3 regions of the Kosakonia oryzendophytica genome follow, and region 2 is predicted to be linked to each of the others. Evidence: predicted binding sites of a transcription regulator. Region 2 holds the regulator's gene; each other region holds the start of a gene.

Region 1 (3,279 bases), 990 kb from region 2:
CAAAGCGCCTGAAACGGTTAAAAACTTCCTGGACTACTGCCGTGAAGGTTTCTACAACAACACGATTTTCCACCGTGTTATTAATGGCTTTATGATCCAGGGTGGCGGTTTTGAACCGGGCATGCATCAGAAAGCCACAAAAGACACCATTAAAAACGAAGCCAACAATGGCCTGAAAAACACCCGCGGTACGCTGGCAATGGCGCGTACTCAGGCACCGCACTCCGCCACCGCGCAGTTCTTCATCAACGTGGTCGACAACGACTTCCTGAACTTCAGCGGCGAAAGCCTGCAAGGTTGGGGCTACTGCGTGTTTGCTGAAGTGGTTGAAGGCATGGACGTTGTAGACAAAATCAAAGCGGTCGCTACCGGTCGCAGCGGTATGCATCAGGACGTACCAAAAGAAGACGTGCTCATTGAAAGCGTGACCGTTAGCGAGTAATTCGTGGCGACACTCTTTATCGCAGATTTACACCTGCAAACAGAAGAACCGGCGATCACCGCCGGTTTTCTGCGTTTTCTGGCGGGAGAAGCACGTAAGGCGGATGCGCTCTATATCCTGGGCGATCTGTTTGAAGCCTGGATTGGCGACGACGACCCAACCCCACTACACCAGCAGATCGCGCAGGCGATTAAATCCCTCGTCGACAGCGGTGTGCCCTGCTACTTCATCCACGGCAACCGTGATTTTTTACTTGGTAAACGTTTTGCCCGTGCCAGCGGCATGCAACTCCTGCCGCAAGAACAGGTGCTGACGCTGTATGGCCGCAACGTGTTGATTATGCATGGCGATACGCTATGTACCGACGATGTGGGCTATCAGGCATTTCGCGCCAAAGTCCATCAGCCCTGGTTACAGGCGCTGTTTCTCGCCCTGCCGCTCTTTATCCGCCGCCGTATTGCCCGGAAAATGCGGGCTAACAGCCGCGCCGCTAATAGCAGCAAATCGCTGGAGATCATGGATGTTAATCCGCAGACGGTCGTCGGGACAATGGAAAAACACCGCGTTCAGTGGCTAATCCATGGTCATACTCATCGTCCGTACATTCATACCCTGACGGCAAATAACGCGCCGGCGTTTCGCGCGGTATTAGGTGCCTGGCACAGCGAAGGGTCAATGGTGCGGGTGAGCGAGAGTGACGTGGAGTTGATCCCTTTTCCTTTCTGATTTTGGCTGCGTAGCACGGCGATAGATCCGCGAAACATCGCCACGCAACCGTTTTCCTTGTCCGTTTTACATGCTATTCTCTGTGCCCTCTTATGTAGTCTGAAGCACACCCACAGGAGTTTTGAGACGCATGTCTTCAAGCAACCAACCGGCGCGCATCGCCATTGTTATGGGCTCGAAAAGCGACTGGGCAACCATGCAGTTCGCCGCAGAAATCCTCGATACCCTGAACGTCCCGCACCATGTTGAAATCGTCTCTGCACACCGCACCCCGGATAAACTGTTCAGCTTCGCCGAAAACGCGGAGAACAACGGTTATCAGGTGATCATTGCCGGCGCTGGCGGCGCAGCGCATCTGCCGGGAATGATCGCGGCAAAAACACTGGTGCCCGTGCTGGGTGTGCCGGTACAAAGCGCGGCGTTAAGCGGCGTGGACAGCCTCTACTCCATCGTACAAATGCCGCGCGGCATTCCGGTGGGCACGCTGGCGATTGGTAAAGCAGGCGCAGCCAATGCCGCCCTGCTGGCAGCGCAGATTCTGGCGCAGCACGACGCCGCGCTGCATCAGCGTCTGGCGGACTGGCGTAACGCACAGACTGATGAGGTGCTGGATAACCCGGACCCGCGAGGTGCGGCATGAAACAGGTCTGCGTATTAGGTAATGGTCAGCTCGGGCGCATGTTACGCCAGGCGGGCGAACCGCTCAGTATTGCGGTCTGGCCCGTCGGGCTGGATGCCGATCCGCAAGCGGTACCCTTTCAGCACAGCGTGATTACAGCGGAAATCGAGCGCTGGCCGGAAACGGCCCTGACCCGAGAACTGGAACGCCACCCGGCGTTCGTCAACCGTGATGTATTTCCGGTGATTGCCGACCGCCTCACGCAAAAACAACTCTTCGATAAACTCTCGCTGGCGACAGCACCATGGCAGCTATTGGCAGAGAAAAGCGAATGGCCAGAGGTTTTCGCTCGCCTTGGTGAGCTGGCAATTGTAAAACGCCGCGTGGGCGGTTACGACGGTCGCGGGCAGTGGCGCTTACGTGCGGAAGAGACCGACCAGTTACCGGATGAATGCTATGGCGAGTGCATCGTCGAGCAGGGCATTCATTTCCTCGGTGAAGTGTCGCTGGTTGGCGCGCGCGCCCATGATGGTAGCACCGTGTTTTACCCGCTAACGCATAACCTGCATCAGGATGGGATCCTGCGCGCAAGCGTAGCATTCCCGCAGCCTAACGCAGCGCAGCAGCAACAGGCAGAAGCCATGCTGTCGGCGATTATGCATGAACTGAACTACGTCGGCGTGATGGCGATGGAGTGTTTTGTCACGCCAGCAGGTTTGTTGATCAATGAGCTGGCACCGCGCGTGCATAACAGCGGGCACTGGACGCAAAACGGCGCATCAATCAGTCAGTTTGAGCTGCATCTGCGCGCCGTGGTGGATTTACCGCTGCCGCCGCCGGTAGTCAATAGCCCTTCGGTGATGATCAATCTGATTGGCAGCGATCTGAACTACGACTGGCTGAAACTGCCGCTGGTGCATTTGCACTGGTACGACAAAGAGGTGCGGCCGGGGCGCAAAGTGGGTCACCTGAATCTGAATGATACCGATACCGCCCGCCTGAGCGCGACGCTGGAAGCGCTGGTTCCCCTGCTGCCACCGGAATACGCCAGCGGCATTGCCTGGGCACAGTCGATGCTGTCGTAACGGCGGGTTTGCTCATCCGGCAGAAATGCCCGCTGGCGTCTACGCTTAGCGGGCTTGCATGCAAAACGCAGTACTAATGGCGATCGCGTTTATCGGCGCGTTTTGCCAGCCAGTCTCCCAGCACCTGCACCACCTGAACCAGAATAATCAGCGCCACCACCGTGACGATCATCACCTGCGTTTCGTAGCGGTAATAGCCGTAGCGAATCGCCAGATCACCCACGCCACCACCGCCGACAATCCCCGCCATCGCCGAATAACCAATCAGGCTGACCAGCGTAATCGTCAGGCCACGCAGCAACCCGGCGCTGGCTTCCGGCAACAATACGGTGCAGATAATGCGTAACGGGCTGGCACCAAAAGCCTCCGCCGCTTCAATAATGCCTTTATCCACCTCGCGCAGCGCA
Region 2 (3,279 bases):
GGAGAACCCAACGCCAATCAGCACCAGCATTGCCGTAATAAAGACAGGCGTCGCATCTGTGATGGTCCGCAGAACCGGTGAAATGTAGGTATACAGCGTGAACATCGCCCCTGCCCCTAATACTGTGGTCAGCAGTGCAGACAAGACCTGCGGGCGCATCAGCACCGCCAGCTCTTTACGCACCTCAGGGCGTTCTCCGGTGCCGCCTTTCGGCAGTGAGAAGAACAGACTCAGCATGGCGACAATGCCCAGTGCCGCAGTTGCCATAAACGACATGCGCCAGCCAATGGTTTCACCCAGCCAGGTCGCAGCCGGCACCCCACCGATATTGGCGATGGTTAGCCCCATAAACATGGTGGCGACGGCGCTGGCTTGTTTTTCTTTGGCAACAACGCTTGCAGCAACCACCGATCCCAGGCCAAAGAATGCCCCGTGATTGAGACTGGTGACGATACGCGCCAGCATCAGGGTGGCGTAATTCGGTGCAATCGCCGACAACACATTACCCAGCGTAAAAATCGCCATCAAAAAAATCAGCGCGTTGCGTCTGCCGCGATGAGAAAGCAGTAAGGTCATTAACGGCGCACCGACCATTACGCCGACAGCATAGGCGCTAATCAGCATCCCCGCCGCCGGGATAGAAACGTCAACGCCGCGGGCAATCACCGGCAGTAATCCCATCGGGGAGAACTCGGTCGTACCGATGCCAAAGGCGCCAATCGCCAGGGCAAGCAAAGGGAAATTCATTTTCATAAACTGACTCCGGAAAAGCCGTGTCGATTCGGGACACTGTCGCAGAAGTCAAAAGTATGACATCAATCACAAAAAACAGCAGTTAGCGGAATGACAAAAGAGTATTGCAAAATTGATAACAATGGCGGGGATGAAAACGGAGGGGGAACCCGGTTCCCCCTCGCGCAGAATCAATGCAGTGCAGCAGTCAGGGCGCCGAAAACGATCAGACCCAGCACGATGACGGTAGTGAACAGTGAATACTTCAGGTCGGTGCTCATCAATTTTCTCCGTTTTAATTTCCACACAAAAAGTGAGATAGCGCATTTTTGCACAAATAAACGTAAAAATCTTGCAGGAATTAGCGTGTCAGATGTTTTATCACTTCCCCTTTTGCTCAAGATCAGACAAAATTCGACGCTAAATTTATTAGCGTACCGGCCATTGACTCCCCTCCTGACGTCCAGTGTCTTTTTCCCGGCGTACCGCACCCCCATTCATGGGTACAGGGTGATTGAAGGCAAACGTTTACCTTATGTATTATCAGGAGCTTGAGATATGGTCTGGAGTGACATCTGATGGCAACGATCAAAGACGTAGCGAAGCGAGCAAACGTTTCCACCACAACCGTATCACACGTAATTAACAAAACACGTTTTGTCGCCGAAGAGACGCGCAATGCTGTGTGGGCGGCGATCAAAGAGCTGCATTATTCACCGAGCGCCGTGGCGCGCAGCCTGAAGGTGAATCACACCAAATCGATCGGCCTGCTGGCCACCAGCAGCGAAGCAGCCTACTTTGCCGAAATCATTGAGGCTGTTGAGAAGAAGTGCTTCCAGAAAGGCTACACCCTGATTCTTGGTAATGCCTGGAATAACCTGGAAAAACAGCGCGCTTACTTGTCGATGATGGCGCAAAAGCGTGTTGATGGTCTGCTGGTAATGTGTTCCGAGTATCCGGAATCCCTACTGAGCATGCTGGAAGAGTATCGCCATATCCCGATGGTCGTTATGGACTGGGGCGAAGCCAAAGCCGACTTTACTGACACGGTGATCGATAACGCCTTTGAAGGCGGTTATATGGCCGGGCGTTATCTGATCGAACGCGGCCACCGCGATATCGGTGTGATCCCGGGTCCGCTTGAGCGCAACACCGGCGCGGGCCGTCTCGCCGGCTTTATGAAAGCAATGGAAGAAGCCACCATTTCCGTACCGGAAAGCTGGATTGTCCAGGGCGACTTTGAACCTGAGTCTGGTTATCGCGCCATGCAGCAGATCCTTGCACAGACGCATCGCCCGACAGCCGTTTTCTGCGGCGGCGATATTATGGCCATGGGTGCGCTGTGTGCGGCCGACGAGATGGGATTACGCGTCCCACAGGATATTTCGGTGATCGGGTATGACAATGTGCGTAACTCCCGCTTCTTCACGCCGTCACTGACCACAATACACCAGCCGAAAGATTCGCTGGGTGAAACTGCGTTTACCATGCTGCTTGACCGTATTGTGAATAAACGCGAAGAGTCGCAATCCATTGAAGTGCATCCGCGTCTGATCGAGCGTCGCTCAGTCGCCGATGGTCCGTTCCGCGACTACCGCCGTTAATCCCCTTTTGCGGGAGCCCTTATTCCGGCTCCCGCAACCATTCCCGATTCAGCGTTTCACTGTCCCCCAGGTACTCAAGAAGCCAGTTCAGTGCAGGTGATGCCTCGTTCTGCTGCCACGTCAGGCAACAAGCGGCATCTGGGAAGGGATTTTCCAGCTCCAGCGCCACCCACTCCCCGCGATCGAGCCAGGGCCTGGCAAAATGCGCCGGGACCATTCCCACGCACAACCCGGCAGACAGACAGGCTTCGGATGATTTCCAGTCCGGTACTATCACGCGTTTCTGGTTATCCAGCAGCCAGGTAATGCGCTTTGGTAACGAGCGTGATGTATCTTCCTGTATCAGTGAGGGCCAGTTACGCAACGTCTCATCACTTAATGGGCCCGGCAGCGCCGCCAGCGGATGCCGACAGGAAACCACACACTTCCAGCTCAGCATTCCCATATCGCGAAAAGCATAGCGCCCACCGACCGGGATAGCCTGCGTTGCACCAATAGCCAGTTCAACACGCCCGTCGGCCAGTGCATCCCAGACGCCGTTAAACACTTCCTGATAAACCTGGAGTTCCACATCGCTAAAGTGACGATAAAAATCGACGATCAGCTGTCGTGTGCGTTCGGGTCTGACAATGTTGTCCACCGCAATCGCCAGTTGCCCGCGCCAGCCATTCGCAATCTGCTGGCACTGTTGACGGGTGACCTGCATTTTTTTGATAACAGAACGCCCTTCTTTCAAAAACCAGACGCCAGCGGGCGTTAACTCCACATCGCGGTGACGCCGTTCAAACAGTGGAACCGCCAGCCACTCCTCCAGTTGCCTCACGGTGTAGCTGACAGCAGAAGGCACGCGGTGCAACTCCTGAGCCGCGCCGCTAAAACTGCCGTTACGCGCCACAGCATCTACCACTTCCAGCGAATATTCTGACCACATAATCTGCCTGCA
Region 3 (3,279 bases), 1.5 Mb from region 2:
GCAGTTGTCGTTCTTATCACGCACCACTTCCATCTCGTACTCTTTCCAGCCAATCAGCGACTCGTCAATCAGCAGCTCATTGGTTGGGGAAAGATCCAGGCCGCGGGCGCAAATTTCTTCAAACTCTTCGCGGTTATAAGCGATGCCGCCGCCGGTGCCGCCCATGGTAAAGGAAGGACGGATAATGCACGGATAGCCGACATCTGCCGCCACCGCCAGCGCTTCATCCATTGTGTGCGCAATGCCGGAACGGGCAGTATCGAGACCGATTTTCTTCATCGCAATATCAAAGCGACGGCGATCTTCTGCTTTATCAATTGCATCGGCAGTCGCGCCAATCATGGTCACGCCAAACTCTTCCAGTACGCCCTGGCGCTCCAGCTCCAACGCGCAGTTCAGCGCAGTCTGGCCGCCCATGGTCGGCAGGACAGCGTCCGGACGCTCTTTTTCGATGATTTTGCGCACCACTTCCCAGTGGATAGGCTCAATATAGGTGGCATCCGCCATCTCCGGGTCCGTCATAATGGTCGCCGGGTTGGAGTTCACCAGGATCACGCGGTAGCCCTCTTCACGCAGGGCTTTACAGGCCTGCGCGCCAGAGTAGTCAAACTCACACGCCTGGCCGATAACAATCGGACCTGCGCCAAGGATCAGGATGCTTTTTATATCTGTACGTTTTGGCATGGCTCTTGTTCTCCTGATTATTTGGCGGTGTTGCGGTATTGCTCAATTAACTCGATAAAATGGTCGAACAGCGGCGCGGCATCGTGCGGCCCCGGGCTTGCTTCCGGATGCCCCTGGAAACTGAATGCCGGTTTGTCGGTGCGATGAATCCCCTGCAGCGTGCCATCGAACAGCGATTTATGCGTTACGCGCAGGTTAGCAGGCATAGAGGCTTCGTCGACGGCAAAACCGTGGTTCTGCGCGGTAATCATCACCGTGTTGTTATCGATATCTTTTACCGGGTGGTTACCGCCGTGGTGACCAAATTTCATTTTCACAGTTTTCGCACCGCTCGCCAGCGCCAGCAACTGATGGCCGAGACAGATGCCGAACACCGGAATCTCCGTCTCAAGGAACGTTTTAATCGCGTCGATAGCGTAGCCACACGGCGCCGGGTCACCAGGACCGTTAGACAGGAAAATCCCATCCGGATTGAGTTTCAGGACATCTGCGGCAGGCGTTTTCGCCGGAACCACCGTCAGGCGGCAGCCTCTGTCCACCAGCATGCGCAGGATGTTGCGTTTCGCACCGTAGTCATAAGCCACTACATGGAACGGCAATTCACTCTCTTTTTTTGCCTGCGGCAGGTCGCCCGCCAGTGTCCAGCTTCCTTGTGTCCAGCTGTAGGTTTCTGCGGTGGTCACTTCTTTCGCCAGATCCATACCGTTCAGGCCCGGGAAGGCTTTCGCTTTCTCCAGCGCCACAGCGGCATCAACATTGTCGCCTGCGATAATGCAGCCGTTTTGCGCACCTTTTTCGCGCAGCAAACGGGTCAGCTTACGGGTATCAATATCAGCAATGGCCACAATGTTATGGCGCTTCAGGTAAGAAGAGAGATCTTCGGTATTGCGGAAGTTGCTGGCAATCAGCGGCAGGTCACGAATGACAAGGCCTTGCGCATGTACCTGAGAGGATTCTTCGTCAGCGGAATTGGTGCCAACATTACCGATATGGGGATAAGTAAGAGTGACGATTTGGCGGGAATAGGAAGGATCAGTGAGGATTTCTTGATAACCGGTCATTGAAGTATTGAAAACGACTTCCCCAACCGCCGTGCCCGTTGCCCCTATGGCCCGACCGTGAAACTGGGTTCCGTCTTCCAGAACCAATAGCGCTGACTTAATCAAAACATCCTCCAGAGAATATTCACTCACTTTATTTGCATATTAATTCAAATGCAGATGATGAATCAATGCAAATTTGCTGGCCGTGGATTTTTGGCAAACGGCGGCATTCTGGAGAGATGTCGGTTAAAAGTCAACTTATCTCGCATATTTTTCTTATTCTTTTACGCCACTGCCTTTGTTTACTGGCTTTAACAGACAAAAAGATCAGATAAACCGTCCAGGAAAACGCTTGCGCCGCAAGAAAATTGCTTACGGGTTGTGCCATAACGTAAAAAGTAGACCAGATGGTCAAAATTTACAATTATGAAACAAAAAATACGGGGAAGATTGATAATTTTAGATGACTCTTGGCAAAATCACCTTGAAAGTGAAAAAATAAAAGGGCAATAAAATATTGCCCTTTGCAATCAAGTCACTATGACTGCAACAACCACATCACGATGGGTAATAAACTTACAAATTATTGAGATCAAGCACGTCTCGCATATCAAAAAGGCCCTTATTTTTTCCTTTCAGCCACAAAGCGGAGCGCACTGCGCCATTAGCGAACGTCATGCGGCTTGAAGCTTTATGCGTAATCTCGACACGTTCGCCAAGATCGGCGAACATTGCCGTATGTTCGCCGACGATATCGCCTGCACGCACGGTCGCAAAACCAATTGTGCCTGGAACACGTTCGCCGGTGTGACCTTCGCGGGAGTACACGGCGCACTCTTTTAAATCTTTATTCAGTGCCTGCGCAATCGCTTCGCCCATTGCCAGCGCGGTACCTGACGGGGCATCGACTTTGTAACGATGATGGGCTTCAACGATTTCGATATCGGTATAGTTGCCCATCACTTTTGCTGCTTTCTCCAGTAGCTTCAGCATGACGTTTACGCCTACGCTGAAGTTCGCGGCAAAAACAATCCCTATTTCCTGCGCAGCATCAGCGATTGCCTGCTTACCTGCATCATCAAACCCGGTGGTACCGATGACCATGCCTTTGCCATGCTGACGGCAGAAAGCGAGATGGTTCAGCGTTCCTTCCGGACGAGTGAAGTCGATAAACACATCAAAATCATCTTTTACCGCCTCAAGGCTACTCTGTATGGCTACGCCTGTTTTAGCCACACCGGCCAGTTCGCCCGCGTCGCTGCCTAACAGGGAAGATCCCTCGCGCTCCAGCGCGGCGCCAAGCTCCACGCCTTCCATTCCCAGTGCCGCCTGAATCAGCTGACGGCCCATACGCCCGCCAGCGCCCGCGATGGCTACGCGGATTGGTGCATCATGCATAGTTGTACTCTTTTGTTAAAAAAATGCGTGAGAATCGTTTCCAGATTAACCAGCCCGCGACGGGGCCACCAGCCGAAAACGCCGATAATTAGAATTTAATGATATACAGCCAGAAATATCAGTAAAAGGCATGATACGACGAAGCAGACTCAGA

What was found. The regulator PurR, encoded in region 2, represses purine synthesis genes. The targets are predictions, from matches to a motif close to CANGCAAACGTTTGCNTG.
Region 1: a site for PurR is predicted at 1,210-1,227, ahead of purE (5-(carboxyamino)imidazole ribonucleotide mutase). Genes of this name have one in related genera too.
Region 3: a site for PurR is predicted at 2,069-2,086, ahead of carA (glutamine-hydrolyzing carbamoyl-phosphate synthase small subunit). Genes of this name have one in related genera too.

The regions. Positions count from the first base shown of each region.
Region 1 is NZ_CP115659.1:3,866,659-3,869,937, forward strand. Features, by position in the region: gene ppiB (peptidylprolyl isomerase B) at 1-442, shown strand, start outside; gene lpxH (UDP-2,3-diacylglucosamine diphosphatase) at 446-1,168, shown strand; gene purE (5-(carboxyamino)imidazole ribonucleotide mutase) at 1,299-1,808, shown strand; gene purK (5-(carboxyamino)imidazole ribonucleotide synthase) at 1,805-2,872, shown strand; gene O9K67_RS18765 (methionine ABC transporter permease) at 2,946-3,279, opposite strand, start outside.
Region 2 is NZ_CP115659.1:2,877,467-2,880,745, forward strand. Features, by position in the region: gene O9K67_RS13895 (MFS transporter) at 1-753, opposite strand, end outside; gene cydH (cytochrome bd-I oxidase subunit CydH) at 924-1,013, opposite strand; gene purR (HTH-type transcriptional repressor PurR) at 1,311-2,336, shown strand; partial or broken gene punR (DNA-binding transcriptional activator PunR) at 2,333-3,267, opposite strand.
Region 3 is NZ_CP115659.1:4,338,721-4,341,999, forward strand. Features, by position in the region: gene carB (carbamoyl-phosphate synthase large subunit) at 1-684, opposite strand, end outside; gene carA (glutamine-hydrolyzing carbamoyl-phosphate synthase small subunit) at 702-1,850, opposite strand; gene dapB (4-hydroxy-tetrahydrodipicolinate reductase) at 2,304-3,125, opposite strand.